Regions from separate parts of the Streptomyces sp. NPDC007872 genome, predicted to be linked through region 2. Evidence: predicted binding sites of a transcription regulator. Region 2 holds the regulator's gene; the other holds the start of a gene.

Region 1 (15,230 bases), on a different contig from region 2:
CTGCCGGTGCTCGCGCTCGCCGGGGACCACGACCTCGTCACCCCCACCTCCCACACCGAGGCCATCGCCACCCTGCTCCCCGAGGCCGAGCTGGTGATCGTCCCGGACGGGGGCCACCTGGTGATGCTGGAGCACCCGGAGGCCGTCACCGACCGCCTCGCCGACCTGCTCGTACGGGCCGGGGCCGTGCCGGAGCCGACGGCGGCGAGGACGGACCCCGGCAAAAGCTAGATTGGCGGCATGGAAGCAGCGCACCCGTCCGTACCCCCCGTGCCCGGCGACGCCACGCCCGTCTCCGAGGCGACCCTCTCCGTCGGCTCCCCGGAGCGGATGCAGGAACTGGGCCTCCGGCTCGCGAAGGTCCTGCGCCCCGGCGACCTCGTCATGCTCACCGGCGAGCTCGGCGCCGGGAAGACCACCCTCACCCGCGGCCTCGGCGAGGGGCTCGGGGTGCGCGGCGCCGTCACCTCCCCGACCTTCGTCATCGCCCGCGTCCACCCGTCCCTGGTGGGCGGCCCGGCCCTGGTGCACGTCGACGCGTACCGCCTCGGGGGCGGGCTCGACGAGATGGAGGACCTGGACCTGGACGTCTCGCTGCCCGAGTCCGTCGTGGTCGTCGAGTGGGGCGACGGCAAGGTCGAGGAGCTGACCGACGACCGGCTGCACGTCCTGATCCACCGCGTCACCGGCGACACCGACGACGACCGGCGCACGGTCCTGCTGCGCGGCGTCGGGGAGCGCTGGGCGGGGGAGGACCTGGGCGCGCTCTGAATCCCTCCCGCCCGCCCCTCCCGCCCCGCCGCCCCCACGTATGTTCCGACAACGTGTCGGCAAAGTGTTGCGTGGGTCGTACGAGCCGTGGTCCCATGGACGCACGAGCTGGTTAGGTGTACCTAACCTACGGGAGGCAGGCATGGCGACGCCGGAGCGCGCGGAACCCGGTCGGGAGCACGTCACGATGAGTGAGCTGCTGGCGTCCTGCGTGGCCGCCCGCACGCTCTCCACCCCGCCGGGGCCGCAGACCGAGAACGCCGAGGACGACGCGCGGGAGCGGGACGTCACGTACGACCGGTACGGGCGGGTGGAGGACGAGGCCGCCTAGGGCCTGTCCGGGCCGCGCGGGCTCAGGAGACGACGACGACCTTCGTGCCGATCACCGCGAACGACCACAGCGCGTTCCCGTCGGCCCGCTTCATGCGGACGCCGCCGGTCTTCCTCGTCGGGTCCGGCTCCGGCATCGAGCCGTCCACCGCCGCGCTGAAGCCGATCGCCACGTCCTGGGCCGTCGCGAACCGCACCACGTGCTCGATCTGCATCCCGTCCGAGCCGCGCACCGTGCCCGACCGCGAGGTCACCGCGTACGCGCCGGGCGGCGGGGACACCGTGCTCGGCATCACCGCGAACGTGCGGGTGGCCTTGCCGGCGCCGTTCACCAGCCACACCCGGCGGTCGGCCAGGCCGTACACGACCCGCTCCCCGGTGCCCGAGTCCGCCGGGACGGCGAGGGGGTCGCGGACCGGCTGCTCCGGGCCGCCGCTCGGGGAGGTCGAGGGGGTCGCCGTGGCCGTGGCCCCCGGCTTGGCCGAGAGGTCGGCGGGAACGTTCGCCGAGGCCTGGTAGGCGAGGAAACAGACCGCGGCGACCGCCGCCGCCGTGAGCCCGGCCACGAATCCCGAGCTGCTCCGTGCCACCGTGCCCACCTCTCGTACGAACGTATCGAGGGTGACGGTAGCAGCCGCCGCCCCGGGGGTCGGGGCAGCGTGCCCGGGAGCCGTAGGCTGTTCGCGTGCTGTTGCTCGCCATGGATACCGCCACCCCCGCCGTCACCGTCGCCCTCCACGACGGCGAGGCCGTCGTCGCCTCGTCGAGCCAGGTCGACGCCCGCCGCCACGGGGAGCTGCTGCTGCCCGCCGTCGACCGGGTCCTCGCCGAGGCCGGGCTGAAGCTCGACGCGGTCACCGGCGTGGTCGTCGGCGTCGGCCCCGGTCCGTACACCGGTCTGCGCGTCGGCCTCGTCACGGCCGCGGCCTTCTCGTCCGCGCTCGGCGTGCCCGTGCACGGCCTGTGCACCCTCGACGGCCTCGCGTACGCCTCCGGGATCGACGAGCCCTTCGCCGTCGCCACGGACGCGCGCCGCAAGGAGGTGTACTGGGCGCGGTACGCCGACTCCCGCACCCGCGTGACCGACGCGGCCGTCGACCGGCCCGCCGACGTCGCCGAAGCCCTCGCCGGGCTCCCGGTCGTCGGCGCGGGCGCCCGCCTCTACCCCGAGGCCTTCCCCGACGCCCGTGATCCCGAGCACCAGTCGGCCGCCGCGCTCGCCGCCCTCGCGGCGGAGAAGCTGACGGCCGGGGGTGGCGGGGCCGGGGGCTTCCTCGACCCGCTGCCGATGTACCTGCGCCGCCCCGACGCCCAGGTGCCCAAGAACTACAAGGTGGTCACGCCCAAGTGACCGGCGGCGTGGAACTGCGCGAGATGCGCTGGTGGGACATCGCACCGGTGCTCGCCCTCGAGGACGAGCTGTTCCCCGAGGACGCCTGGTCGGCCGGGATGTTCTGGTCCGAGCTCGCGCACTCCCGGGGGCCGGGCGCCACCCGCCGGTACGTCGTCGCCGAGGACCCCGGCGGCCGGCTCGTCGGCTACGCCGGGCTCGCCGCCGCCGGCGGCCTCGGCGACGTGCAGACCATCGCCGTCGCCCGCGACCAGTGGGGGACCGGGCTCGGCGCCCGCCTCCTCACCGACCTGCTCCAGCACGCCACCGCCTTCGAGTGCGACGAGGTCCTGCTCGAAGTGCGCGTGGACAACACCCGGGCCCAGAAGCTCTACGAGCGCTTCGGCTTCGAGCCCATCGGTTTCCGGCGCGGCTACTACCAGCCCGGAAACGTCGACGCGCTCGTGATGCGACTGACCGTCCAAGGAACCGGAACCGATATCTGATGGCTGCTGACGAACCCCTGGTGCTCGGCATCGAGACCTCCTGCGACGAGACCGGCGTCGGCATCGTCCACGGGACCACCCTCCTCGCGGACGCGATCGCCTCCAGCGTCGACACCCACGCCCGCTTCGGCGGCGTCGTGCCCGAGATCGCCTCCCGCGCGCACCTGGAGGCGATGGTCCCGACGATCGAGCGCGCCCTGAAGACCGCCGGGATCTCCGCGAAGGACCTCGACGGCATCGCCGTCACCGCCGGTCCCGGCCTGGCGGGCGCGCTGCTCGTCGGCGTCTCGGCGGCCAAGGCGTACGCCTACGCCCTCGGCAAACCGCTCTACGGCGTCAACCACCTGGCCTCGCACATCTGCGTCGACCAACTGGAGCACGGCAGGCTGCCCGAGCCGACGATGGCCCTGCTCGTCTCCGGCGGGCACTCCTCGCTGCTGCTCTCCACCGACATCACCTCCGACGTGCGCCCGATGGGCGCCACCATCGACGACGCGGCCGGCGAGGCCTTCGACAAGATCGCCCGCGTGCTCGACCTCGGCTTCCCCGGCGGCCCGGTCATCGACCGGCTCGCCAGGGAGGGCGACCCGAAGGCCATCGCCTTCCCGCGCGGCCTGAGCGGCGCCAAGGACCCGGCGTACGACTTCTCCTTCTCCGGCCTCAAGACCGCCGTGGCCCGCTGGATCGAGGCGAAGAAGGCGGCCGGCGAGGAGGTGCCGGTGCGGGACGTGGCCGCGTCCTTCCAGGAGGCGGTCGTGGACGTGCTCACCCGCAAGGCCGTCCGGGCCTGCAAGGACGAGGGCGTCGACCACCTGATGATCGGCGGCGGCGTGGCCGCGAACTCGCGCCTGCGGGCCCTCGCCCAGGAGCGCTGCGAGCGGGCCGGGATCCGGCTGCGGGTGCCCCGGCCCGGCCTGTGCACGGACAACGGCGCGATGGTCGCGGCCCTCGGCTCCGAGATGGTCTCCCGGGGCCGGGCCGCCTCCGACCTGGAGCTGTCGGCGGACTCCTCGCTGCCGGTGACGGACCCGCACGTGCCGGGCGCCCACGCGCACACGCACGACCACGACCACGTGCACGAGGTCAGCAAGGAGAACCTGTACTCGTGAGGCTCACCCTCATGTGGGAGGCGCGGGCCGCGCAGGGGCGGGGCCCCGAGCTCCTGGAGTGGGCCCGGGAGCGGGCCCGGGTCCTCGCGTACGAGCCGGAGCGCCGGGAGGTCTTCCGCGCGCCCCAGGACCGGGTCCTCGTCCTCACCTGGTGGGAGGCGAAGACCTTCGACGCGGAGCTGCCGGAGCTGCCGGAGCCGGACGCGGAGCTGATCACCCGGCCGGTCCACCGCTGGCGGTTCGAGGCGGTCGAGTAGCCGCACGACCGGGAGTCTCGTCGGTCACACGTACGCCCTTCGGGCAACCTTTCGGGCCGTACGGGCATCTCCCGGCGCGTGAAGAAGACGATCGCGCTCCGGGCGGCGCTGACCGCCGCGGCCCTCCTGGTGACCGGCTGCACGGCGGAGCGCCCCGCCGCCGCCCCCGCGCCCGCCCCGCCGACGTCGTCCGCGCCGGCCCCGTCCCCCTCCGGGTCCGCCGCCGGGAGCGGGGCGCCGGGCGCCCCGGCGTCGGCCGCCGCGTACCGGAAGTGGGGCCTGAAGCCCTTCGCGGCCCCGCCCGCGCCGCCGACGGTGAAGCCGGTGGTCCGCGGGCCGGGGGAGCCGGTGCCGGTCATCAGCGAGATCCCCACCCGGGAGAAGATCGTCTTCGTCACGATCGACGACGGGGCGGAGAAGGACCCCGAGTTCGTCACGATGATGAAGGAGCTCAGGGTCCCCTTCACGATGTTCCTCACCGACGCCGCCATCCGCGCCGACTACGGCTACTTCTCGCCGCTCGTCGCCCAGGGCCACGGCGTCGCCAACCACACCCTCACCCACCCCGACCTGCGCACCCTCTCCCCGGAGGCCCAGCGCCGGGAGATCTGCGGCCAGCAGGAGAAGCTGAAGCGGCGGTACGGCACGGCCCCGCGCCTCTTCCGCCCGCCCTACGGCAACTGGAACGAGGCCACGCGCGCGGCGGCCGGGACCTGCGGGGTGGACGCGATCGTGCTGTGGCGCGAGTCCATGCAGATCAAGAACATGCAGTACCAGCGCGGCGACCGGAAGCTCCACCCCGGCGACATCGTCCTGGCCCACTTCCGCGGCCCGTCCGAACTCAAGGGCCGCACGATGACCGAGATGACGGCCACGATGCTCCGCCGCATCCAGGAACAGGGCTTCACGGTGGCGCGGTTGGAGGACTACGTCTGACGTCACCGGATCAGGTGACGGCTTCGGGTTTCCGCTCGCTAGGCTTGCCGTACGGTTCACCCTCCAGGCACGGGAGAACACATGACCGCCGCCGTCCCCGACCAGCCGCTGATCCCGCAGCCTCCGTCGACCGTCACGGCCCTGCGGCAGGCGGTGGCGCAGATCGCTCCGGCGGCCCTGCCCGCCTTCACCCGCGAGCTGGACCAGGCGGCGGACCAGGCCCGCCTCGGATCGGACCTCGCGCCGCTGCGCCGCTTCACCGCGCACTGGGCCGTGTACGTCCACATCCAGCGCCAGCCCCGGTTGGCGGCACGGTTCCGGGAGCTCGAAGCCGTCGTCGGGACCGGCGACGCGGACCAGGTGAGGGATGCCGCGGCCCGGCTGGGCCGCCTGCTCGACGACGCCCGGGACGCGCTGTCGAGGACCGGCGGTGAGTGAGCGCTGGCGCTGGGAGTACGACCCCGACGCCGCACACGTCGCCGGAGGCGTTCCCGCACCGGTGGTCGCGGAGGTCGAACGCCTGACGTCCCAGTTGGTGGACCTCGCCGGGATGGGCGTGGACGTCGGCGATCTCGGCGAAGGGCCGAAGCCGGGAGGGCTGCGGCGCATGGACGCGGCCGGCGGGTGGTTCTACTTCCTCGCGGCGCCGAGGGCCCGGCTGATCGTGGTCGTACGGATCATCCCTCCGTTCGACAGCCTCTGAGCCGCGCCGGGGCGGAGCCCTCGTGGGGAGGCGGGCTCACCCGCCCCCACCCGGCCGGACGGGTCGCCCGATCAGCATCGTCGGGGCGCCCGCGACCCGAGTGAGCAGCACCGTCGCCGCGTTCGGGCCCTTCGGCCTCACCTTGCGGCGGATCTCCTCCGGCTCGACCGCCGAGCCCCGCTTCTTCACGGTCAGGGTGCCGACCTCCCGCTCCCGCAGCAGCGCCTTCAACTTCTTCAGGTTGAAGGGGAGTTCGTCGGTGATCTCGTACGCGGCGGCGTACGGGGTCGGGACCAGGGCGTCCGACGTCACGTACGCGATCGTCTCGTCGACCAGACCGCCGTCCAGCTCCTCGGCCACCTCGGCCACCAGGTGCGCGCGGATGACCGCGCCGTCCGGCTCGTACAGGTAGCGGCCCACCGGCCGGACCGCCGGGTCGGGCAGCCCGCGCCCGGCGAGGGTCGCCCCGGAGGGCAGCAGCGTGGCCCGGCGCGCGCCCGGCTCCGTACCGAACCACAGCACGGCCTCCTTCACGTCCCCGCCGTCCGAGATCCACTCCGCCCCGGCCTCCGCCGGGACGGCCTCGTGCGGGATGCCCGGCGCCACCTTCAGGGCCGCGTGCGGGGCCTTCCGGGCCGCCTCGACCGCCCAGGAGAGCGGCGGGGAGTACGCCTCGGGGTCGAAGATCCTGCCCCGGCCGCCGCGCCGGGCGGGGTCGACGAAGACCGCGTCGTACAGGCTCGTGTCGATCTCCGTCACGTCCGCGCACCGGACCTCGATCAGGTCCGACAGGCCGAGCGCCCCGGCGTTGGCGCGGACCGCCTCGGCGGTGAGCGGGTCGCGGTCGACGGCGAGGACGGAGATCCCGGCGCGGGCCAGGGCGATCGCGTCGCCGCCGATCCCCGAGCACAGGTCCGCCACGCTCCGGACGCCCAGCGCCTTCATCCGGCCGGCCCGGTACGCGCCGACCGAGGCCCGGGTCGACTGCTCGACGCCGTGGGGCGTGAAGTACATCCGGTACGCGTCCTCCGCGCCGAACTTCGCCACCGCCCGCTGCCGCAGCCGCGCCTGGCCGAGCGCCGCCGTGACCAGCTCGGCGGGGTGGTCGCGGCGCAGTCGGGACGCGACCGCCAGCTCCCGGGCGGGGTCGTAGTCGCGCAGGGCGGCGAGGAGCGTCTGTCCCTCGGGGGCGAGCAGGGCGGCGAAGGAGGCGAGGTCGGTCACCCGTCCCATTCTGGGCCCTGTTCCGGCTCCGGAGAGCTGTGGGGGCCGGTCGGTTCCGGGCTCCGGGGAGCTGTGGGCCGGCCGGGGGACGGTGGGCCGGGTACGGCGGTGTCGCGGCCGGAAGGAGCCGCCGCGCTGACAGGATGCGGCGCCATGCAGCTCGTACGACAAAAGGAACAGAAGATGAGAAAAGGCGCGCGCCGCTCCCACCGGACGCTCGGAGCGGCGCTCGTCGTCGCCGCCCTCGCCTCCGCCGCCACGGCCTGCTCCGGCGCCGGCCCGGACCGCTCCGCACCGCCCTCCCCCGTCTCCGGCCAGCAGGCCCCGCAGCAGGGCCCGAAGCAGGCCGCCCCGAAGCGGGGTGCCGCCGCCGCGCCCGAGTCGCAGGCGCAGAAGGCCGAGAGGCTCCGCCTCCGGAAGGCCGCCCGCGCGCTCGCCGCCAAGAGGTGGGGCCTCGCCAAGCCCCCGCTCGAAGCGCCCGCCCCGCCCGCCGTCAAGCCGAGGATCACCACCCGCAAGGGCTTCGAGACGAAGAGCGAGGGCATGCCGCCCGTCTTCACCACCGTGCCCACCAAGGAGAAGATCGTCTTCCTGACGATCGACGACGGCTCGGAGAAGGACCCCGAGCTGCTGCGGATGATGAACGAGCTGGACGTCCCCTACAGCGCCTTCCTCAGCGACTACGTCGTCAGCGACGACTACGCCTACTTCGCCCGGATGCAGAAGTCGCGGAAGGGCGGGGTCGCCCTCCACAACCACACCCTCCACCACCGCTACCTGCCCGGACTCTCGTACGACCAGCAGAAGCGCGAGATCTGCGGCATGCAGGACGTCATCGAGAAGAAGTACGGCAAGCGGCCCGAACTCTTCCGCCCGCCGTACGGCAACTACAACGACGACACCCTGCGCGTGGCCAAGTCCTGCGGCGTCAAGGCCGTCCCGCTGTGGGCCGCCGAGGCCTTCCCCGACCACATGGAGTGGCGCGAGTGGGACCGGGACCTGCACCCCGGCGACATCGTCCTCACCCACTTCCGGGGCGAGGAGGACTGGAAGGGCAGCATGGCCGACATGGTCCGCCGCGTGATGAACGTGATCACGGCCAAGGGGTACGCGGTCGCGAAGCTCGAGGACTACGTGTGAGACCCGGGAGGCGCGGGCGCCGGGCCGTCGCCGCCCTGGCCGTGACCGGGGCGCTGCTCGCCCTCCCGGCCCTCACCGCCTGCGCTTCCCCGGCCGGCCCGGTGGACTCGATCGAACGGCTCGGCCGGAGGGCGGCGGAGGGAGTGGGGCCCCGGGCGTCGGCGCCGCCGGGGGAGCGGGAGCGGGCCGGACGGGCCACGGGGGAGCGGAGGCGGGTTGGACGGGCCGCGGGGGAGTGGGAGCGGGCCGGACGGGCCACGGAGGAGCGGGAGCGGGTCGGACGAGTCACGGTGGAGGGAAAGCCGTTCGAACGGGCGGGCGTGCGGACCGCGGACCGGGAGGGGAGGCGCTGCCGGAAGGCCCCGGAACCCCGCACGACCGCGCCCCCGGTCACGCCACGGAGCGATGAATTGGCACTCCGCTTGACCGAGTGCTAATCGCGGCCATAGTCTCGGCTCTGGCACTCCCCACCGGAGAGTGCCAACACAGCGACGGGCAGGTCCGGCACCCGCGACGACGGATCCACCTGGTTCGCCACCTCAGACAGTCAACCCCGTGATCTCCGAAGGGGGAGGTCGGATCGTGACGACCACCAGCTCCAAGGTTGCCATCAAGCCGCTCGAGGACCGCATCGTGGTCCAGCCGCTCGACGCCGAGCAGACCACCGCCTCTGGCCTGGTCATCCCGGACACCGCCAAGGAGAAGCCCCAGGAGGGCGTCGTCCTGGCCGTCGGCCCGGGTCGCTTCGAGAACGGCGAGCGCCTGCCGCTCGACGTCAAGACCGGCGATGTCGTGCTCTACAGCAAGTACGGCGGCACCGAGGTGAAGTACAACGGCGAGGAGTACCTCGTCCTCTCGGCCCGCGACGTGCTCGCGATCGTCGAGAAGTAAGTCACCCCAGGCCAGAAGGCTTTGAGCTGCGCCCCGAGGCCCCTTCCCGGGCGCCCCGGGGCGCCGTTCGTTCCACCAGCAGATTCCGAGAGGGCTGAACCGCTCCCATGGCGAAGATCCTGAAGTTCGACGAGGACGCCCGTCGCGCCCTTGAGCGCGGCGTCAACAAGCTTGCCGACACGGTGAAGGTGACGATCGGCCCCAAGGGCCGCAACGTCGTCATCGACAAGAAGTTCGGCGCCCCCACCATCACCAACGACGGTGTCACGATCGCCCGCGAGGTCGAGATCGAGGACCCGTACGAGAACCTCGGCGCCCAGCTCGTGAAGGAGGTGGCGACCAAGACCAACGACATCGCGGGTGACGGCACCACCACCGCCACCGTGCTCGCCCAGGCCCTGGTCCGCGAGGGTCTGCGCAACGTCGCCGCCGGCGCCTCCCCGGCCGCCCTGAAGAAGGGCATCGACGCCGCCGTCAAGGCCGTCTCCGAGGAGCTCCTCGCCACCGCGCGCCCGATCGACGACAAGTCGGACATCGCCGCCGTCGCCGCGCTCTCCGCGCAGGACCAGCAGGTCGGCGAGCTCATCGCCGAGGCGATGGACAAGGTCGGCAAGGACGGCGTCATCACCGTCGAGGAGTCCAACACCTTCGGCCTGGAGCTCGACTTCACCGAGGGCATGGCCTTCGACAAGGGCTACCTGTCCCCGTACATGGTGACCGACCAGGAGCGCATGGAGGCCGTCCTCGACGACCCGTACATCCTGATCAACCAGGGCAAGATCTCCTCGATCCAGGACCTGCTGCCCATCCTGGAGAAGGTCATCCAGGCCGGCGCCGGCAAGCCGCTCCTGATCATCGCCGAGGACGTCGAGGGCGAGGCCCTGTCGACCCTGGTCGTGAACAAGATCCGCGGCACCTTCAACGCGGTGGCCGTCAAGGCCCCCGGCTTCGGCGACCGCCGCAAGGCCATGCTCGGCGACATCGCCACCCTCACCGGTGCCACCGTCATCGCCGAGGAGGTCGGCCTCAAGCTCGACCAGGCCGGCCTGGACGTGCTCGGCACCGCCCGCCGCGTCACCATCACCAAGGACGACACCACCATCGTCGACGGTGGCGGCGACTCGTCCGAGGTGCAGGGCCGCGTCAACCAGATCAAGGCCGAGATCGAGTCCACCGACTCCGACTGGGACCGCGAGAAGCTCCAGGAGCGCCTCGCGAAGCTGGCCGGCGGCGTGTGCGTGATCAAGGTCGGCGCCGCCACCGAGGTGGAGCTGAAGGAGAAGAAGCACCGTCTGGAGGACGCCATCTCCGCGACCCGCGCCGCGGTCGAGGAGGGCATCGTCTCCGGTGGCGGCTCCGCGCTCGTCCACGCCGTCAAGGTCCTGGAGGACAACCTCGGCAAGACCGGCGACGAGGCCACGGGTGTCGCGGTCGTCCGCCGCGCCGCCGTCGAGCCGCTGCGCTGGATCGCCGAGAACGCCGGCCTGGAGGGCTACGTCATCACCTCCAAGGTGGCGGAGCTCGACAAGGGCCAGGGCTTCAACGCCGCGACCGGCGAGTACGGCGACCTGGTCAAGGCCGGCGTCATCGACCCGGTGAAGGTGACGCGCTCCGCCCTGGAGAACGCCGCCTCGATCGCCTCCCTCCTCCTCACCACCGAGACCCTCGTGGTGGAGAAGAAGGAAGAGGAGCCGGCGGACCACGGCCACGGCCACGGTCACGGCCACTCCCACTGAGGTCCGTAGCCGAACGCCGAGGCCCGGTGCCCCCGTCGCGGGGGCACCGGGCCTCGGCGTCTCCCGTCACTCCTCCACCGCGCCGAGCCGCTCCATCAGCCCGAGCATGTCGTACTGCCACCAGTCCTCGACGACCTTGCCGTCCTCCCGGAAGCGCTGGATCAGCGTGCCGGTGATCCGGACGTCGATGCCGGTGGGCTGGAGGCCCATGAAGTCGCCGGTGTGGGTGGCGTCGCAGGTCCAGCGGGTGCAGACGCGGTCGCCCTCGGCGATCTGGTCCTCGACGGTGAAGGCGAAGTCGAACCCCCGGCGCCACATCCCGATCCCGCGGCGGACCGCGTCCATGCCGATCGAGTCCTGCACGTCGGAGGGGTCGTGGCTGTGGCACCCCTCGGCGATCACCTCGTCCAGCGGCGGAAGCTCCCCCGGCGTGCCGATCAGCTCCAGGAACCGGCGCGCGGCGGCCTTGCACATCTGCTCGTCCCGCACGACGTCCAGGTCCGTGAAGGTCGGCATCCCGTCACAGAGCGCCACCATCTCGTGGAAGAGCCGGTCGGTCTCGGGGAGGTGGGAGTTCCGCATCGCCACGTCGTACGAGGGGAACTCGACGATCTCCACGAAGTGGGACCCGTCGGACCGGTCCTTCCCGAGGACGCTGTGGGTGGCCGTCCGCTTCCCCTCGGTCTGCTCGGCCCACTGGTCCATGAGCCGGTTCATCTCGTCGAAGCGGCTCGTCCTGCAGTCGATGATCTGCACGAAGGTCATGACGCCTCCCGGGGCGGCAGGGACGTTTCCATTCTAGGTTCGGGGAGTGCGGGGCGCCCTGGCACGATGGAGCCCATGGAGCGGGGGATCGGCGTCGACAACGAGGCGGGCGTCGTCGTCATCGGCGACGGCAACACGGTCGGATTCGGCACGGGGGCGGGGACGGGGACGGCGGTCCGCTCGGCGTACCGGGAACAGGTCCGCCGGATCGCCCCGCCGGAACTCGTCGGCCGCGAGGAGGAGTTGGCGGAACTGGCGGAGTTCTGCCGCACGGGGACCGGGTACCGGTGGTGGCGGGCGGACGCGTGGGCGGGCAAGACGGCGCTGATGGCGTGGCTCGCGCTCGACCCGCCCCCGGGCGTGCGGATCGTCCCCTTCTTCGTCACGGCCCGGCTCGGCGCGCAGAACGACGTGGTCGCGTACGTGGACGTGGTCCTGGAGCAGCTCGCGGAGCTGGCGGGCGAGGGCCTCCCGGCCCTGCTCACCGCCGCCACCCGCGAGGCCCACCTCCTGCGCCTGTACGCCTCCGCCGCCGGGGCCTGCGCGGCGCGCGGCGAGCGCCTGGTCCTCCTCGTGGACGGCCTGGACGAGGACCGGGGGGTGACGACGGGCCCGGACGCCCACTCGATCGCGGCCCTCCTCCCGTACGGCACGCTCGACCTGCCGGTCGTCGTCTCCGGCCGCCTCAATCCGCCCCTCCCGGCGGACGTCCCCGAGGACCACCCGCTCGGGGACCCGTCGATCGTCCGCCTCCTGTCCTCCTCCCCGAAGGCCCGCGCGATCCGCGCGGAGGCGGAACGGGAGCTGAAGCACTTCCTGACGGGCGGCGGCCTCCCGTACGAGCTCCTGGGCCTGCTCACGGCGGCGGGCGGCGGCCTGACGGCGGACGACCTGGCGGAACTGACGGGCGAGGTCCCGTACCGGGTGAGGGACGTCCTGCGGACGGGACCGGGACGGACGTTCGCGCTGCGGGGCGAGGCGTATCTGCTGGCGCACGAGGAACTGGTGGTCCAGGCAAGGGAGATGCTGGGCGCGCGGGAGCTGGGTCGGTGGCGGGCGGAGCTGTGCGACTGGGCGGGGGAATGGCGCGCCCGGGGGTGGCCGGACGGCACTCCCGGCTACCTGCTGCACGGCTGGTTCCCGATGCTGCGGGCGGCCGGTGACCTGGACGCGATGGCCGAGTGCGCCCTCGATGCCGTACGGCACGACCGGTTGCTCGCGGCGACGGGCGGCGACGGGGCGGCGCTCGAGGAGATCACGGCGGCGGGCGAGGAACTGCTGGAGAGGGGCGACCGCCCCGGCCTGATCGTGACGCTGCTGAAGCTCGCCCTGCGCCGGGCCGCGCTGCGGGACCGCAACGGGCAGGTGCCGGCCGGGCTGCCCGTGGCCTGGGCCGAGCTGGGGGAGGTGGACCGGGCGCTGGCGCTGGCACGAGGGCTCGAACCGGGTAACAGGGCCCGGGCGCTGTGCGACGTCGCCCTGTTCCTGTACGAGCGTGGCGGCGGGGGGCGGGCCTTCACCCTGCTCGACGAGGCCGGCGGAGCGGCCCGCACGGCGGCGCGGTCCGATGGCGAGCCGTTCCACGCGCCGCTGGCTCTCGGGAAGGCTTGGCTCGCGGTGGGAGCGGCGGACCGCGCGGAAGAGTTCGCGGGAGGCTCGGGGCCTCTTCCCCTGCTCGACCTCGTGGCGTTCTGGTGCCGTGCGGGCGATGTCCCGCGTGCGCTGAACGTACTGAGTGCCGAGCGGGACCAGGAGACGAGGGCGAAGGGGCGCGCGGTCGTCTGCGCGGCCCTCGCCGGGGTCGGACGGAAGAGCGAGGCGCTCACCCTGGCCCGGTCCGAGACCGGGGTGGGACGGGCGCTCTGCCTGGTGAGGGTCGCCGCCGCGTCACACGGGGGCGAGGCGGACGCGCTGATCGGCGAAGGAATGGACGGGGTCGAGCGCGAAGGGGTGCGCTTCGGCGACGGACTCGTCGCCGAGCTGATCGAGGCCCTTGTCGCGGTCGGAGCCGTCGAACAGGCCGAGGCCCTGGCCGTCGAGCGCGACAGGGCTTCGGGCGACCACGGCATGCAACTCGCCCTGTGCCGTGGGCTGCTGGCGAAGGGCGAGTTCGACCGGGTCGAGGAGCTGGCCGACCGCAGCGGCTACGGCTTCAGGGACCAGGCTCTCATCGCACTGGTCGAAGCCCTGGCACGGGACGGCGCCGTCGAGCGGGCCGAGCGCGTACTGGCCGGGCTGACCGGCCCGCACAGCCGCCCGCCCGCGGTCCGCCCCGTGGTCGGTGCCCTGGTCCGCGCGGGGCGCGTCGAGGACGCCGAGGCGCTGGTGTCGGGCGAGACCGATCCGCTCGATCCGCTCGGTCTCGACATGCGGCTCCACCTCGTACGGGCCCTGACCGGTGCCGGGCACCACGAACGGGCCGCCGCGCTCCTCGGGCGCGTCGAGGCGGCGAGCCGTGTGCCCCGGCCCGAGGAGACCGCCGCCGTCCTGACCTCCCTCGCCGAGGACCTGGCCCTGTCGGGACACCACGAACGGGCGAGCGCCCTCACCAGAGGCCTGAGGGCGTACATGGAGCCGGAACCGCTTTCACTTCTGTTGCCGGCTGGCGTCCTCTACCGGCCGGTGGTCGACCACGACGATGTCCGGCGGGGGATGCGCGAAGTGCTCGCCCGCGAGCGGACACAACCGTGGACGGGCACGTCCGAGCCCGCGCGTGGGCCGGCGGAAACGGCCGCGTCGCCCGGTGGGGCGGCCGTGCACGCGGAACACCGGTGGGAGGACCCCTCCGTGGCCCGCGTGGCGGAGGCGATCATTGCCGCCGGCCTGCCCGACAGCGCCGTCGACCTCGCGTGCTCCCGTGGCGTCGCCGCCGGATACGACACCTGGCGGAACGCCTTCGCCGGGATGTTGCACCGAGCCGGTGGAAGGGTCCGCGCCAAGGACTTCGTCGACGGGCTCGCGGGGGTCGGTCTCGCCCGCGCCCGGTACTTCGTCCGCTTCGCCTTCACCCACTCCGACCCCGTCTGGGCCCGCGAGCTCACCGCCCTCGCCCTCTACACCGGGCCCTGGCACGAGGCGCTGCCTGCCGTCCTGCGGTACGAGCCCGACACCCTGCCCCTGGTCCTGGCCGAGGCCGACCGTCTGCGCCGAGCGCTGGAGGTCTGAGCGGACGCCCGGCGGCTAGGCCGACCGCGTCAGGTCCGCCGCCCGCACCTCCTCCACGAACGCCTCCCCCCGCACGTACCGCTCCACCTCCCCCACCGCCTGGTCCGCCATCCGGTGCAGTTCGTTGCCGAGCGAGCCCGCCACGTGCGGGGTGAGGAGGACGTTCGGGAGGGTCCACAGGGGGGAGTCCGGCGGGGGGAGTTCCGGGTCCGTGACGTCGAGGATCGCGTGGAGGCGGCCCCTCTGGAGGTGGGGGAGGAGGGCGGACTCGTCCACCAGGGAGCCCCGGGACGTGTTGATCAGGGTCGTTCCGTCCGGCATCGCCGCCAGTTGCGCCGCGCCGATCATGTGGTGGGTGGAGGGGAGT
Region 2 (15,230 bases):
TCTCCGGCCAGCCCAGGGCGCGGCAGACGCCCGTCTTCCAGTCCTGGCCGCGCGGGACCGTCGGCCAGGCCGGGATGCCGAGCGAGGACGGCTTCACCGCCTCCCAGACGTCGATGTACGGGTGGCCGACGACCAGGACGTCCGGGGAGGTCACCCGGGCCGCGATCCGGGACTCCTTGGAGCCCGGGACCAGGTGGTCCACCAGGACGCCGAGGCGCGCGTCGGGCCCCGGGCCGAACTCCGCGACGATCGACGGCAGGTCGTCGACGCCCTCCAGGTACTCCACGACCACGCCCTCGATCCGCAGGTCGTCGCCCCAGACCCGCTCGACCAGCTCCGCGTCGTGGCGGCCCTCGACGTAGATCCGGCCCGCCCGCGCCACGCGCGCGCGTGCGCCGGGCACCGCGACCGAGCCGGAGGCCGTACGGGTCGGGCGGGCCGGGGCCGCCGAGGGGCGGACCAGGGTCACGACCCTCCCCTCCAGGAGGAAGCCGCGCGGTTCCAGCGGGAAGACCCGGTGCTTGCCGAAGCGGTCCTCCAGGGTCACCGTGCCCGCCTCGCAGCGGATCACCGCCCCGCAGAAGCCCGTCGCCACCTCCTCCACGACGAGATCGCGGTCGGCCGGGACCTCCGGGACGGGCGCCGAGCGCTTCCAGGGGGGTGTCAGATCGGGGTGGTAGCTGCGCATGGGCTCAATCCTGTCCAGGGTGTGGCGTCGGGACACTGCCGGGGGTCCGGGGATCGTCCCCCGGGAGATGCGGCCGAGGGGGCGTCACGTCCGGATCGTGGCCGCGCGTCCGGGCGACGTCACGCGACGGAGAAGCGCGTCGCCAGTTCCTCGCGCTGGCGCCGTACGAACGCGGCGTCCACCACCGCCCCGTGCCCCGGCACGTACACCGCGTCCCCGCCGCCGAGCGACAGGAGGCGGTCCAGGGCGTCCGGCCAGCGGGACGGGATCGCGTCCGGGCCCGCCTGCGGCTCGCCCGACTCCTCCACCAGGTCCCCGCAGAAGACCACCTCCGGCGGGCCGGGCACCAGGAGCGCCAGGTCGTGGCCCGTGTGCCCGGGGCCGACGTTCGCCAGGAGCACCTGCCGGCCGCCCAGGTCGAGCGTCCACTCGCCGGAGACCACGTGCCGCGGGGCCACGAGCACGTCCGCCGCCTCCGCGGCCGCCACCGGGTCCAGGCCGTGCCGCACCGCGTCCGCCCGCAGCGCCTCCCGGTCCCGCTCCCGGGCGAGCAGCTCCTCCGTGCCGACCGCGCCGAAGACCTCCGCGCCCGCGAAGGCCGCCGTGCCGAACACGTGGTCGAAGTGCGGGTGGCCCAGTGCGATGTGCGTCACCCTCCGGCCGCCCGTGAGTTCCGCCACCTCCGCCCGCAGCTCCGCGCCCTCCGCGAGGGACGACCCCGTGTCGTACAGCAGCACCGCCCGTTCGCCCACGACGAGCCCCGCCGTGGCGTCCCAGACGGGCAGCCGGCGCCGGCCCACCCCGTCCGCGAGCCGCTCCCACCCCTGTGCTTCCCAGTCGACATCCATACCGCGACGCTAACCGGTGGGGCGCCGCCTCCTTGCCAGGAGCGACGTGTGCCGCCGTACACTGGCCCGGGATCGCTGGCACTCGGACAGGGCGAGTGCCAAAAGCGGAGCAACCGGATCGACCGACGACTGCTGGAGGTGCGCACGATGCTCAGCGAACGCAGACTCGAAGTGCTGCGCGCCATCGTCCAGGACTATGTCGGGACGGAGGAGCCCGTCGGCTCCAAGGCGCTCACGGAGCGCCACAAGCTCGGCGTGTCGCCCGCCACCGTGCGCAACGACATGGCCGTGCTCGAGGAGGAGGGCTACATCGCGCAGCCCCACACCAGCGCGGGCCGCATCCCGACGGACAAGGGCTACCGGCTGTTCGTCGACCGGCTCGCGGGGGTCAAGCCGCTGTCGACGCCCGAGCGGCGGGCCATCCACAACTTCCTCGACGGCGCGGTCGACCTGGACGACGTCGTCGGCCGCACGGTCCGGCTGCTCGCGCAGTTGACCCGGCAGGTCGCCGTCGTCCAGTACCCCTCGCTGACCCGCTCGACCGTCCGGCACGTGGAACTGCTCTCGCTGGCCCCGGCCCGCCTGATGCTCGTCCTCATCACGGACACCGGACGGGTCGAGCAGCGGGTGGTCGACTGCCCCGCGCCCTTCGGCGAGACCTCGCTCGCCGACCTGCGGGCCCGGCTCAACAGCCGGGTCGTCGGCCGCCGGTTCGCCGACGTGCCGCAGTTGGTGCAGGACCTCCCCGAATCCTTCGAGGAGCCCGAGGACCGCGCCACGGTCTCGACCGTGCTCGCGACCCTCCTCGAAACCCTCGTCGAGGAGCACGAGGAGCGGCTGATGATCGGCGGCACCGCCAACCTCACCCGCTTCGGACACGACTTCCCCCTGATGATCAGGCCCGTCCTGGAGGCTCTGGAGGAGCAGGTCGTCCTCCTCAAGCTGCTGGGCGAGGCCAAGGAATCGGGCATGACCGTACGGATCGGGCACGAGAACGCCCACGAGGGGCTGAGCTCCACGTCCGTCGTCTCGGTCGGCTACGGTTCGGGCGGCGAGGCAGTCGCCAAACTCGGCGTGGTCGGACCGACCCGCATGGACTACCCCGGAACGATGGGAGCGGTACGCGCAGTGGCACGTTACGTCGGACAGATCCTGGCGGAGTCGTAAGTGGCCACGGACTACTACGCCGTACTCGGCGTACGCCGCGACGCGTCCCAGGACGAGATCAAGAAGGCCTTCCGGAGGCTCGCGCGCGAGCTGCACCCGGACGTCAATCCCGATCCGAAGACGCAGGAACGCTTCAAGGAGATCAACGCCGCCTACGAGGTGCTCTCGGACCCGCAGAAGAAGCAGGTCTACGACCTCGGCGGCGACCCGCTCTCGGCCTCCGGCGGAGGCGGCGCGGGCGGCTTCGGAGCGGGCGGCTTCGGCAACTTCTCCGACATCATGGACGCCTTCTTCGGCACGGCGTCGCAGCGCGGCCCGCGCTCGCGCACCCGCCGCGGCCAGGACGCCATGATCCGCCTGGAGATCAGCCTCGACGAGGCGGCCTTCGGCACCACCAAGGACATCCAGGTCGACACGGCGGTCGTCTGCACGACCTGCTCCGGCGAGGGCGCCGCTCCCGGCACCTCCGCGCAGACCTGCGACATGTGCCGCGGCCGCGGCGAGGTCTCCCAGGTCACCCGGTCCTTCCTGGGCCAGGTCATGACCTCCCGGCCCTGCCCGCAGTGCCAGGGCTTCGGCACCGTCGTCCCGACCCCGTGCCCCGAGTGCGCGGGCGACGGCCGGGTCCGCTCCCGCCGCACCCTCACGGTCAAGATCCCGGCCGGCGTCGACAACGGCACCCGCATCCAGCTCGCGGGCGAGGGCGAGGTCGGCCCCGGCGGCGGCCCCGCCGGCGACCTGTACGTCGAGATCCACGAGACCCCGCACGACACGTTCCAGCGGCGCGGCGACGACCTGCACTGCACGGTGACGATCCCGATGACGGCGGGCGCGCTCGGCACCAAGGTGCCGCTGCAGACCCTCGACGGCGTCGAGGAGGTCGACATCCGGCCCGGCACCCAGTCCGGCCAGTCGATCCCGCTCCACGGGCGCGGCGTCACCCACCTGCGCGGCAACGGGCGCGGCGACCTCATCGTGCACGTCGAGGTCCAGACCCCGGGCAAGCTCGACGCGGAGCAGGAGCGCCTCCTGCGCGAGCTGGCCAAGCTGCGCGGCGAGGAGCGGCCCACGGGGCAGTTCCAGCCGGGGCAGCAGGGGCTGTTCTCGCGGCTGAAGGACGCGTTCAACGGGCGGTAGGCCCGTCGTACGCACGGCCTTGCGTACGGGGAGGGGCGGTGTCCATGTATGGATACCGCCCCTTTCCGTACCCCTCCCCGCGGCATGACACGATGCCCATATGTCCACCACCGCACTGAACGATCTCTCCCGGATCCCGATCGTGCAGGCCCCCATGGCGGGTGGCGCCTCCTGTCCCGAGCTCGCCGGAGCCGTCTGCGAGGCCGGGGCGCTCGGCTTCCTGGCCGGCGGCTACAAGACGGCCGGAGGGCTGTACCAGGAGATCAAGCAGGTACGCGGGCTCACCGCGCGCCCCTTCGGCGTCAACCTCTTCGTGCCGCGGACCGGCCGGCCCGCCGACCCGGCCGCCGTCGAGGTCTACCGCCACCAGCTCGCCGGGGAGGCCGACTGGTACCGGACCCCGCTCGGCGAGACCGACGACTCCCGCGACGACGCCTACGACGCCAAGCTGGCCATCCTCCTGGAGGACCCGGTCCCCGTCGTCTCCTTCACCTTCGGCTGCCCCGCGCCCGAGGCGCTCGCCGCCTTCGCCCGCGCCGGCACGTACACGATCGTCACCGTCACCTCCGCCGAGGAGGCCCTCGCCGCCGAGCGCGCCGGGGCCGACGCCGTCTGCGTCCAGGGCGTCGAGGCCGGCGGGCACCAGGGGACCCACCGCGACGACCCGGACGAGGACGGCACGCCCGGCACCGGCCTGCTCACCCTCGTCACCCAGGTCCGCGAGAGCGTCCGCCTCCCGCTCCTCGCCACCGGCGGGATCATGCGCGGCGCCCAGATCGCCGCCGTCCTGGCCGCCGGGGCCGACGCCGCCCAGCTCGGCACCGCCTTCCTCGCCTGCCCCGAGTCGGGTGCCCACCCGCTGCACAAGCGGGCCCTGACCGACCCGCTGTTCACCCGCACCGCCCTCACCCGGGCCTTCTCCGGGCGCCCGGCGCGCGGCCTGGTCAACCGCTTCACGCGCGAGCACGGCCCGTACGCCCCCGCCGCCTACCCCGAGGTCCACCACCTCACCGCCCCGCTGCGCAAGGCCGCCGCCACCGCGGGCGACGCCCAGGGCATGGCCCTCTGGGCCGGCCAGGGACACCGCCTCGCCCGCGAACTCCCCGCCGGGCGGCTGGTGGAGGTCCTCGCCGCCGAACTCGACACCGCCCTCTCGGAACTGCCCCACAGGAGCACCTCGTGACCGCACCCGTCTTCGTCGTCGACGCCGTCCCCGGCGCCGGGAACTTCCTCCTGGACGGCCCCGAGGGGCGGCACGCCGTCTCGGTGAAGCGGCTGCGGGAGGGCGAGGAGCTGGTCCTCGTCGACGGCCGGGGCCGCTGGGCCGCCTGCGAGGTGCTCGCCGCCGAGGGCAAGGACCACCTGACCGTACGGGTCGCCGAGGTCCACGAGGACCCCGGGGAGGAGCCCCGGATCACCGTCGTCCAGGCGCTCCCCAAGGGCGACCGGGGCGAGCTGGCCGTCGAGACCATGACGGAGACCGGCGTGGACGCGATCGTCCCGTGGGCCGCCTCCCGCTGCATCACGCAGTGGAAGGGCGACCGGGGCCTCAAGGCGCTCGCCAAGTGGCGGTCCACCGCGCGCGAGGCCGGCAAGCAGTCGCGCCGCACCCGCTTCCCCGAGGTCGCCGACCTCATGACGACCAAGCAGGTCGCCGCCCTCCTCGCGGAGGCCGACTTCGCGGCCGTCCTGCACGAGGACCGCGACCACCCCAGCGGCGCGCTCGCCACCGCCGACCTCCCCGCGAAGGGGTCGGTCGTCCTGGTCGTCGGACCCGAGGGCGGGGTCTCCCCGGAGGAGCTGGCCGCCTTCGGGGCGGCCGGGGCGAAGCCGTACCGGCTGGGCCGCAGCGTGCTGCGCACCTCCACGGCGGGCACGGCGGCGACGGCCCTGGTCCTGGGCCGGACGGGCCGCTGGAGCTAGGACCCCGAGGACGGGGGCACGTCGGCCACCGGTCTCTGGAGCAAGGCCCGGGGCGAACCCGGTGGACGGTGTCCCCGGGGGGCTCCTTAGGGTGGCCGCATGGCCGACGAGTCCCCCCTGATCCGCAGTCTCCGCGCCGCCGTGGCCGCCGCCCCCGGCGACGTGCCCCTGCGGCTCCACTTCGCCGAACTCCTCCTCGCGGAGGGACGCAACGACGAGGCCGTCACCGAGGCGGCCGTCGCCCTCCAGCACGCGCCCGGGGACGCGGCCGCCCGCGCCCTGATGGTCCGCGCGATGGGGCTGCCCGCCGCAGAGGACCCGGCCCCCGCGCCGAGCGCCCCCGCCCCGGACGGATCCGCCCCGGACGAGCCCGCGCCCGCGCCGAGGGCCTCCTCCTCCTTCGACTGGGACGCCGCCGAGCAGCAGGTCCAGGACCTCGTCGGGCCCCGCTTCCTGGAGGACCCGCAGGCCGCCGACGGCGACGGGACCGCCGGGGACGCGGCCGCCTGGGACGTCGACGCCCCCGGCGCCGTCCGCCTCGCCGACGTCGGCGGCATGGAGGAGGTCAAGGACCGCCTGGAGGCCGCCTTCCTCGCCCCCATGCGCAACCCCGAACTGCGCAGGCTGTACGGCAAGTCGCTGCGCGGCGGCCTGCTCCTCTACGGCCCGCCCGGCTGCGGCAAGACCTTCATCGCCCGGGCCGTCGCGGGCGAACTCGGCGCGAGCTTCCTCACCGTCTCGCTCTCCGACGTCCTCGACATGTGGATCGGCGCCTCCGAGAAGAACATCCACGACATCTTCGAGACCGCCCGCTGCCAGGCCCCCTGCGTCGTCTTCCTCGACGAGCTGGACGCCCTCGGCGTCAAGCGCTCCCGCACGCACCACAGCGGCCTGCGCAACGTCGTCAACCAGCTCCTCACCGAGCTCGACGGCATCGCGAGCGGCGCCGGGAACGAGGGCGTCTTCGTGCTCGCCGCCACCAACGTCCCCTGGGACGTGGACATCGCCCTGCGCCGCCCCGGCCGCCTCGACCGCACCCTGCTCGTGCTGCCGCCGGACGCCGCCGCGCGCGAGGCGATCCTCCGCTACCACCTGCGCGACCGGCCCATCGAGGCCGTCGACCTCGGCAAGCTCGTCAAGGCCACCGAGGACTTCTCCGGCGCCGACCTCGCCCACGTCTGCGAGACGGCCGCCGAGGCCGCCCTCCTCGACTCCGCCCGCAGCGGCTCCGTACGCCTGATCACCACCAAGGACCTGCTCGGCGCGGCCAAGCAGATCAAGCCGTCCACGGAGCCGTGGTTCGCCGCCGCCCGGAACGTCGCCATGTTCGCCAACGAGGGCGGCCTCTACGACGACCTGCTCGCCCACCTCAAGCGGAAGCGCAAGCTGTGAGCGGGGCGGAGGCTCAGGGCGCCCACGGCACCGCGCTGCGGCGCGCCGAGGCGCTGTACGAGGCCGGGCGGTACGAGCAGGCCGGGGCGCTGGCCGCCCAGCACCTGGCGACCGAACCCGAGGACGCCGAGGCCCTCGTCCTGCTCGCCCGCTGCCACCACCGGGGCGGCGCCCACCCCGCCGCCCTGGCCGCCGTGGACCAGGCGCTGCGCGCCGAGCCCGAACTGCTCGGCGCCTGGCTGATGCGCGTCCAGATCCTCCTCTCCCAGAAGCGCTACCCGGAGGCCGAGTCCACCGCCCGGCACGCCGTCGCGCTCGCCCCGCACCACTGGGGCACCCACTACGCGCTCGGCACCGCCCTCGCGGAGCACGGCGAACGCACCCGCACGCCCGCGCGTACCACCGAGGCGTACGAGGCGGCCCGGACCGCCGTGAACCTCGCGCCCGAGGAGGACGCCGCCCACTTCCTGGTCGGCCTCACCGCCCAGCGCCGGGGCGACCACGCCACCGCGCAGCGGGCGTACGAGACGACGCTGCGCCTCAACCCGCAGAGCAGCGAGGCCCACAACAACCTCTCGCTGCTCCGACTGCGGCGGCGCTGGTTCCGGCGCGGGGCGTGGACGCAGGCCGCCGAGGGGTTCGTCGCCTCCGCCGCGCTCGACCTCCAGGACCGCAAGGCCCGCTACAACCTGGAGGCCATGGCCTGGAACACCGTCGCCGGGGCCCGCTGGGTCGCCCTCATCGGCTTCATCGCCTCCGTGTACGCCACCGCCGCCGTCCGCACCGGCGGCACCGGGACCGGCGCGGTCGTCCAGTTCCTGATCGGCACGGCGATCCTCGTCGGCGCGTGGGGCGGCTGGGTGCTGTGGATGGGCCGCCGGCTGCCGCCCCGGCTGCGCCGCCCGCTGCTGCTCGTGGCGCGCGGCTGCCGGCCGGTGATCGCCATGGCGACGGCCGTGGGGCTGCTCGGGCTCCACTCGGTGGCGACGACGGCCCTCTGGTCGCTCGACGCGGGCGTGGTCGGCGGGCTCGGGGCGCCGCTGTTCTGGGGCGTGGTCATCACGTACTGGGTGAGCCGCTCGTTCCTGAACCGCCGCGCCCCCAAGGACTGACCGGGCCCCTGTGGAAAACGGATCCGACCGTGTCGGCGGCGGCCGATAGCATGCGCCTGTACTGATCGACGGAGGCGAGGAGGCCCGGACCATGGCCGGAGAGCCGCAGAGCGACTGCCTGTTCTGCAAGATCGTGTCGGGGGAGGTGCCCGCGACGATCGTGCGCGAGACGGAGACGACCGTCGCGTTCCGCGACATCAACCCCCAGGCGCCCACCCACGTCCTGGTGATCCCGCGCGTGCACTACCCGGACGCCGCCTCCCTCGCGGCCGGAGCGCCGGACGTCGCCGCCGACCTGCTGCGCGAGGCCGGCGAGGTCGCCGCCCAGGAGAAGACCGACGGCACCGGCTACCGGATCGTCCTCAACACCGGCGCGGGCGCGGGCCAGACCGTCTTCCACACCCACGCGCACGTCCTGGGCGGCCGCGGCCTCACCTGGCCCCCCGGATAAGCCGTGTCCGTACGCGAACTGGTCGTCCTCGGGACCGCGAGCCAGGTCCCGACCCGGCACCGCAACCACAACGGCTACCTGCTGCGCTGGGACGGACAGGGGATCATGTTCGACCCCGGCGAGGGCACCCAGCGCCAGATGCTTCGGGCCGGGGTCGCCGCGCACGACCTCGACCGGATCTGCGTCACGCACTTCCACGGCGACCACTCGCTCGGCCTGGCCGGGGTGATCCAGCGGATCAACCTCGACCAGGTCCCGCACCCGGTCACCGCCCACTACCCGGCGAGCGGACAGCGCTTCTTCGAGCGGCTGCGGTACGCCACGGCCTACCGCGAGACCGTGCACCTGGTCGAGGCGCCCGTCGCCGCCGACGGGCCGCTCGCCGTCACCGACGCGTACACCCTGGAAGCCCACCGGCTCTCGCACCCCGTCGAGTCGTACGGCTACCGGCTCGTCGAGCCCGACGGGCGCCGCATCCTGCCCGAGAGGCTCGCCGCGCACGGCATCCAGGGGCCCGACGTGGGCCGGATCCAGCGCGACGGCGTCCTGGACGGCGTCACCCTCGACGAGGTCAGCGAGGTCCGGCGCGGACAGCGCTTCGCCTTCGTCATGGACACCCGGCTCTGCGACGGCGTGCACGCCCTCGCCGAGGGCGCCGACATGCTCGTCATCGAGTCGACCTTCCTCGACGAGGACGTCCGCCTCGCCACCGACCACGGCCACCTGACGGCCGGACAGGCCGCCGAGGTCGCCCGGGACGCGGGCGTGCGGCACCTCGTCCTCACCCACTTCTCGCAGCGCTACCACGACCCCGCCGCGTTCGAACGGCAGGCACGGGCCGCCGGGTTCGACGGCGAGCTGAGCATTGCCCAGGACCTCATGAGGGTCCCCGTACCGAAACGAACGTGAACATGCCCGTACCGAAGGCAGAACTGCACCTCCACATCGAAGGCACCCTCGAACCCGAGCTGGCCTTCGCGCTCGCCGCGCGCAACGGCGTCACCCTGCCGTACGCGGACACCGACGCCCTGCGCGAGGCGTACCGCTTCAGCGACCTCCAGTCCTTCCTGGACCTGTACTACGGCCTGATGGCGGTCCTGCGCACCGCCGAGGACTTCACCGAACTCGCCGACGCCTACCTGGAGCGGGCCGCGGCCCAGGGCGTCCGGCACGCCGAGATCTTCTTCGACCCGCAGGCGCACACCGCCCGCGGCGTCCCGATCGGCACCGTCGTCGAGGGCCTGACCGCCTCCCTCGACCGCGCCGAGGAGCGGTACGGGATCTCCACCCGGCTCATCATGTGCTTCCTGCGCGACGAGTCCGCCGAGTCGGCCCTCGCCACCCTGGAGGCCGCGAAGCCGTACCTGGACCGGATCACCGGCGTCGGCCTCGACTCCGCCGAGGTCGGCCATCCGCCGGCCAAGTTCCGCGAGGTGTACGAGGAGGCCGCCCGGCTCGGCCTGCGCCGCGTCGCCCACGCGGGCGAGGAGGGCCCCGCGGCGTACGTCCGCGAGGCCCTCGACGTCCTCGGCGTCGAGCGGATCGACCACGGCCTGCGCTGCATGGACGACCCCGACCTCGTCGCCCGGCTCGCCCGCGAGCGGGTCCCGCTCACCCTCTGCCCCCTGTCGAACGTCCGCCTCCGCGTCATCGACGCCCTCGCCGACCATCCGCTCCGCGCGATGATGTCGGCCGGTCTCCTCGTCACCGTCAACTCCGACGACCCCGCCTACTTCGGCGGCTACGCGGGCGACAACTACGACGGCGTCCGCGACGCGCTCGGCCTCACGGAGGACCAGCTCCGGGAGCTGGCGCGGAACTCCTTCCGGGCGTCGTTCCTGGAGGACGAGGAGGAGCGGCGGGAGCGGTACCTGGCGGAGGTGGAGGCGTACGAGTTCGGGGGTGGCGGGGCGTAGGTGAGGGCGGGACGGTTCGGGTGCGGGCCGGGGCGCCTGCGGCGGGCCTCTCACCCCACCCCGCCCCTTGCCGAAACCGGGGGCGAGCCCCCGGACCCCCGCACGGGCCGAACTTTCAGCCCCGCCGGCGTTCGAGGCGTGGGGTCCGGGGTGGAGCCCCGGTTACGGGAAGGGGCGGGGTGGGGGACAAGCCCGCCGCAGGCGCCCCCCCCACCCACCCCGCCTACTCCCGCCCCCTCACCCCCGCCAACCCCACCGCCGCCCTCGTCAGCCGGCGCCGGGTGACCGGCACCCGGATCGCAGCCACCGGCTGCTCCGGCGCCCCCATCTGCGGAACCAGGGCCGGCGTCCCCGACGCGTTGCCGGCGAGGACGGCCGCAGGGGCCCCGCCGCGGCGGCGGACCGAGCCGGGGACCAGGGGGCGCCCGGCGGCGTGGCGGGCCACGGCCGTCATGGGGGCGGCGACCAGGAGGAGCAGGGCGCAGAGGACCGCGCCCATGCCCGGGTAGCCGACGCCCTCGGAGAGGAGGCTGCCGGTCACCGGGCCGCAGGCCACGCCGAGGGAGGACGCCGAGCCGACCAGGACGGCCCAGCGGCCGCGCGGGTCGAGGGAGGCGGCCAGGCCCAGGAGGTAGGACAGGACGACCGGGTAGAGGGCGTTCCACAGGACCTCGCCGGTCGCGAAGGACGCCAGGCCCCCGGCGGCCGAACTCAGCAGCACGCAGCCCGCGATGAGCACCGTGCCCGCCCCGATCGGCACCGCCCGGCCCAGGCGCGAACCGAGCGCCCCCGCCGCCGTGACCCCGGCGAGCCCCGCGCCGAGCGCCGCCGCGAGGACCGCGCCGACGGTGACCTCGGAGAGCCCGGCCTGGGTGAGCCCGATGCGGCCGCTCACGCCCCACAGGGCGTTCTGCGCGAGGGACCAGCACAGGATGCCGCCCGCGAGGACGATCCCCGCCCGCCGGTGCGGCAGCGGCCCCGTCACCTGCGCGGCACCCGCACCCGCACCCGCACGCGCCCGCGTACCGCCCGGCAGGTGCCCCGTCGCCGGCCACACCAGGACCGCCGCGCAGGCGATCGCGACCAGCGGGGGCGCGTGCCCGCCGCCCAGGTGGGGGAGCGTCAGGTAGAGGGCGCCCGCCGCGGCCGAGACGGAGAGCAGGCCGAGGGCGGCGGCCCGGTGCGGGTCCCGCCGCCCGGCGATCCCGGCGGCGGCCACCGCCGTCGCCGTGCCCGAGCCGAGGCCGCCGAGGACGGCGCCCGCGACCACCAGCGGCACGGTGCCGGTCGCGGCGGCGGAGTCGTACCCGACCACCATGGCGAGCAGGCCCGCGCGGGCCGCCCGGCGCGGTCCGATCCGCTCCCCGCGCGCGGCGAGCGCGAAACCGGCGCAGGAGGAGCCGAGCAGCAGGACCGAACCGACCAGGCCCGCCTGCGCGGGGGTGAGGCCGAGTCCGGCGGAGAGCCGGCCGACGACGGTCGGCAGGAGGTACGGGGCCAGGTGACCGGCCGTGAAGAGGGCGACGAGGGCGACGAGGGCCCCCGCGCCGCGAGTCCGCGACGACATGGGCGTTCCCAGGAGCAAGGAGGGGAGGGGTGGAGCGCCCGGTGGTGCGGGGAGTGGCACGGGGTCGCGGGACCATCTGTATCAAGCGGGGGAGGGGCGGGAGAAGACGGTATCCGCCGGTACGTTACGTGATCCGGGTCACCATGGGTTTGGATGGGCGGTTTCCGGGTAACGGCTCGGTCCTCCCCGTGAGTCCCACCCGCCTCCCACCCCCCGTCGGGCACACTGGGCGGATCCGCACCGCGACCGGGGAGTCCGCCGTGACCACAGCCAGGGGAGAGCAGCCGCACCACGACGCCGAGGTCGATCCGCTGGAGCGCCTCCGCGAACCCACGGACCCCGCCTGCGACGTCTTCCTGACCGGCACGGTCTTCCTGGACATCATCTTCACCGGCCTCGACAGCGCCCCCGTCCGCGGCACCGAGTCCTGGGCCCGCGGCATGGGCTCCAGCCCCGGCGGCGTCGCCAACATGGCCACCGCCCTCGCCCGCCTCGGCCTGCGCACCTCCCTCGCCGCCGCCTTCGGCGACGACCACTACGGCGAGTACTGCTGGGACGCCCTGGAGCAGGGCGAGGGCATCGACCTCTCGTTCTCCCGCACGGTCCCCGGCTGGCACTCCCCGGTCACCGTCTCCATGGCCTACGAGGGCGAGCGCACGATGGTCTCCCACGGCCACGAGGCCCCGCCGCCCGACGGCGCCCTGCCCGCCTACCCGCCGCACGCGCGCGCGGCCGTCGCCTCCCTGGCCCCCGGCCGCTCCGAGGAGTGGGTCGCCCAGGCCGCCCGCGCGGGCGCCAAGGTCTTCGCCGACGTCGGCTGGGACGACACCGGCCGCTGGGACCTGGCGGCCCTCCCCGACCTGGAGCACTGCGAGGCGTTCCTGCCCAACGCCGCCGAGGCGATGCGCTACACCCGCACCGACTGCCCCCGGGCCGCCGCCCGCGCCCTCGCCGACAAGGTCCGCTACGCCGTGGTCACCCTCGGTGCCGAGGGGGCCTACGCCGTCGACGGGGCCACCGGCGAGACCGCCGAGGTCCCCGCCATCCAGGTCTCCGCCCTCGACCCGACCGGCGCCGGGGACGTCTTCGTCGCCGGTTTCGTCACCGGGACCCTCGCCGACTGGCCCCTCGCCGACCGGCTCGCCTTCGCCGGGCTCACCGCCGCCCTCTCCGTCCAGGAGTTCGGCGGCTCCCTCTCCGCCCCCACCTGGGACGAGATCGCCGCCTGGTGGCAGCGGGCCCAGGGCGACGCCCGGCAGGACCCCGAGGCCCTGCGCGGCCGTTACGCCTTCCTGGAGCGCCTCCTGCCCGCCCCCGGCCGCCCCTGGCCGCTGCGCCGGGCGGTTCCGACGATCGGCTTCCGCGCGGCCGCCTCCTGAGGGGACCCGCCCGGAGGAGGAGGCCGCGCCCGGAGGAGGAGGCCGCGCCCGGAGGAGGAGGTCCCGCCCGAAAGCGAGCACGTCACTCGAACGGCCCTCCGTAAACCCCTTAGGCACTGTCGGTACCAGGTCGTAGGCTTGGTGGTCGAGAGGTTGTCGAGCAGCGAGAACCATGCGACGGGAGGTATGTGCAGGCCACAGTGCCGGCCCATGACTCACACACCCACAGCCCACGACGGAGCGCCCCACGACGGGGCGCGCGGACAGGCCCGCGCCCACTTCACCGTCCCCGCCAAGCATCCGATGGTGACCCTCCTCGGCTCCGGGGACGCCCTGCTCCGCGTGATCGAGCGCTCGTTCCCGGGCGCCGACATCCACGTCCGGGGCAATCAGGTCAGCGCGGTCGGCGACGCAACGGAAGTCGCCCTGATCCAGCGCCTGTTCGACGAGATGATGCTGGTGCTCCGCACCGGTCAGCCGATGACGGAGGACGCAGTGGAACGCTCGATCGCCATGCTCAGGGCGAGCGGCGACGGATCGGCGGAGGGCGGCGAGGAGACTCCCGCCGAGGTGCTCACGCAGAACATCCTCTCCAGCCGGGGACGCACGATCCGCCCCAAGACGCTCAACCAGAAGCGGTACGTCGACGCCATCGACAAGCACACCATCGTCTTCGGCATCGGCCCCGCGGGCACCGGCAAGACCTATCTCGCCATGGCCAAGGCGGTCCAGGCCCTGCAGTCCAAGCAGGTCACCCGGATCATCCTGACCAGACCCGCCGTCGAGGCGGGCGAGCGGCTCGGCTTCCTGCCGGGCACCCTCTACGAGAAGATCGACCCGTACCTGCGCCCGCTCTACGACGCCCTGCACGACATGCTCGACCCGGACTCGATCCCCAAGCTCATGGCGAGCGGGACGATCGAGGTCGCGCCCCTGGCGTACATGCGGGGTCGCACGCTCAACGACGCGTTCATCATCCTGGACGAGGCGCAGAACACGAACCCCGAGCAGATGAAGATGTTCCTCACCCGCCTCGGCTTCGACTCGAAGATCGTCATCACCGGTGACGTCACCCAGGTCGACCTGCCGAACGGGACGAAGAGCGGTCTGCGGCAGGTCCGCGACATCCTCGACGGGGTCCAGGACGTCCACTTCTCCACGCTCACGTCGCAGGATGTCGTCCGGCACAAGCTCGTCGGCCGTATCGTCGACGCGTACGAGCAGTACGACAGCCGCAACGGCCGCAACGGGAAGTAGTCACAGAACCACCATGTCGATCGACGTCAACAACGAGTCCGGCACCGAGGTCGACGAGCAGTCGATCCTCGACATCGCCCGCTACGCGCTCGCGCGCATGCGCATCCACCCCCTCTCCGAGCTCTCGGTGATCGTCGTGGACGCGGAGGCGATGGAGCAGCTCCACATCCAGTGGATGGACCTGCCCGGCCCCACGGACGTCATGTCCTTCCCGATGGACGAGCTGCGTCCGCCGGCGAAGGACGACGCGGAGCCCCCGCAGGGGCTCCTCGGCGACATCGTGCTCTGCCCCGAGGTCGCCACCCAGCAGGGCAAGGACGCGCCGACGCAGCACTCCATGGACGAGGAGCTCCAGCTCCTCACCGTCCACGGAGTGCTGCACCTCCTCGGGTA

Evidence for each region. The regulator HrcA, encoded in region 2, represses chaperone genes, less so after heat shock. The targets are predictions, from matches to a motif close to TTNGCACTCNGNNNNNCNGAGTGCNAA.
Region 1: a site for HrcA is predicted at 8,717-8,743, ahead of groES (co-chaperone GroES). Genes of this name have one in related genera too.

What each region holds. Positions count from the first base shown of each region.
Region 1 is NZ_JBIAEA010000004.1:457,082-472,311, forward strand. Features, by position in the region: gene ACFYNX_RS16680 (alpha/beta fold hydrolase) at 1-231, shown strand, start outside; gene tsaE (tRNA (adenosine(37)-N6)-threonylcarbamoyltransferase complex ATPase subunit type 1 TsaE) at 241-771, shown strand; gene ACFYNX_RS16690 (hypothetical protein) at 959-1,102, shown strand; gene ACFYNX_RS16695 (hypothetical protein) at 1,125-1,691, opposite strand; gene tsaB (tRNA (adenosine(37)-N6)-threonylcarbamoyltransferase complex dimerization subunit type 1 TsaB) at 1,787-2,452, shown strand; gene rimI (ribosomal protein S18-alanine N-acetyltransferase) at 2,476-2,937, shown strand; gene tsaD (tRNA (adenosine(37)-N6)-threonylcarbamoyltransferase complex transferase subunit TsaD) at 2,937-4,046, shown strand; gene ACFYNX_RS16715 (hypothetical protein) at 4,043-4,303, shown strand; gene ACFYNX_RS16720 (polysaccharide deacetylase family protein) at 4,382-5,239, shown strand; gene ACFYNX_RS16725 (hypothetical protein) at 5,321-5,677, shown strand; gene ACFYNX_RS16730 (hypothetical protein) at 5,670-5,942, shown strand; gene ACFYNX_RS16735 (SAM-dependent methyltransferase) at 5,979-7,175, opposite strand; gene ACFYNX_RS16740 (polysaccharide deacetylase family protein) at 7,350-8,306, shown strand; gene groES (co-chaperone GroES) at 8,889-9,197, shown strand; gene groL (chaperonin GroEL) at 9,305-10,933, shown strand; gene ACFYNX_RS16755 (ester cyclase) at 11,000-11,698, opposite strand; gene ACFYNX_RS16760 (hypothetical protein) at 11,774-14,863, shown strand; gene ACFYNX_RS16765 (hydroxyacid dehydrogenase) at 14,879-15,230, opposite strand, start outside.
Region 2 is NZ_JBIAEA010000002.1:444,251-459,480, forward strand. Features, by position in the region: gene ACFYNX_RS07125 (DUF3097 domain-containing protein) at 1-688, opposite strand, end outside; gene ACFYNX_RS07130 (MBL fold metallo-hydrolase) at 808-1,536, opposite strand; gene hrcA (heat-inducible transcriptional repressor HrcA) at 1,684-2,703, shown strand; gene dnaJ (molecular chaperone DnaJ) at 2,704-3,840, shown strand; gene ACFYNX_RS07145 (nitronate monooxygenase) at 3,941-5,023, shown strand; gene ACFYNX_RS07150 (16S rRNA (uracil(1498)-N(3))-methyltransferase) at 5,020-5,763, shown strand; gene ACFYNX_RS07155 (tetratricopeptide repeat protein) at 5,863-7,155, shown strand; gene ACFYNX_RS07160 (tetratricopeptide repeat protein) at 7,152-8,267, shown strand; gene ACFYNX_RS07165 (histidine triad nucleotide-binding protein) at 8,359-8,718, shown strand; gene ACFYNX_RS07170 (ribonuclease Z) at 8,722-9,627, shown strand; gene ACFYNX_RS07175 (adenosine deaminase) at 9,630-10,634, shown strand; gene ACFYNX_RS07180 (MFS transporter) at 10,858-12,201, opposite strand; gene ACFYNX_RS07185 (PfkB family carbohydrate kinase) at 12,462-13,580, shown strand; gene ACFYNX_RS07190 (PhoH family protein) at 13,791-14,837, shown strand; gene ybeY (rRNA maturation RNase YbeY) at 14,851-15,230, shown strand, end outside.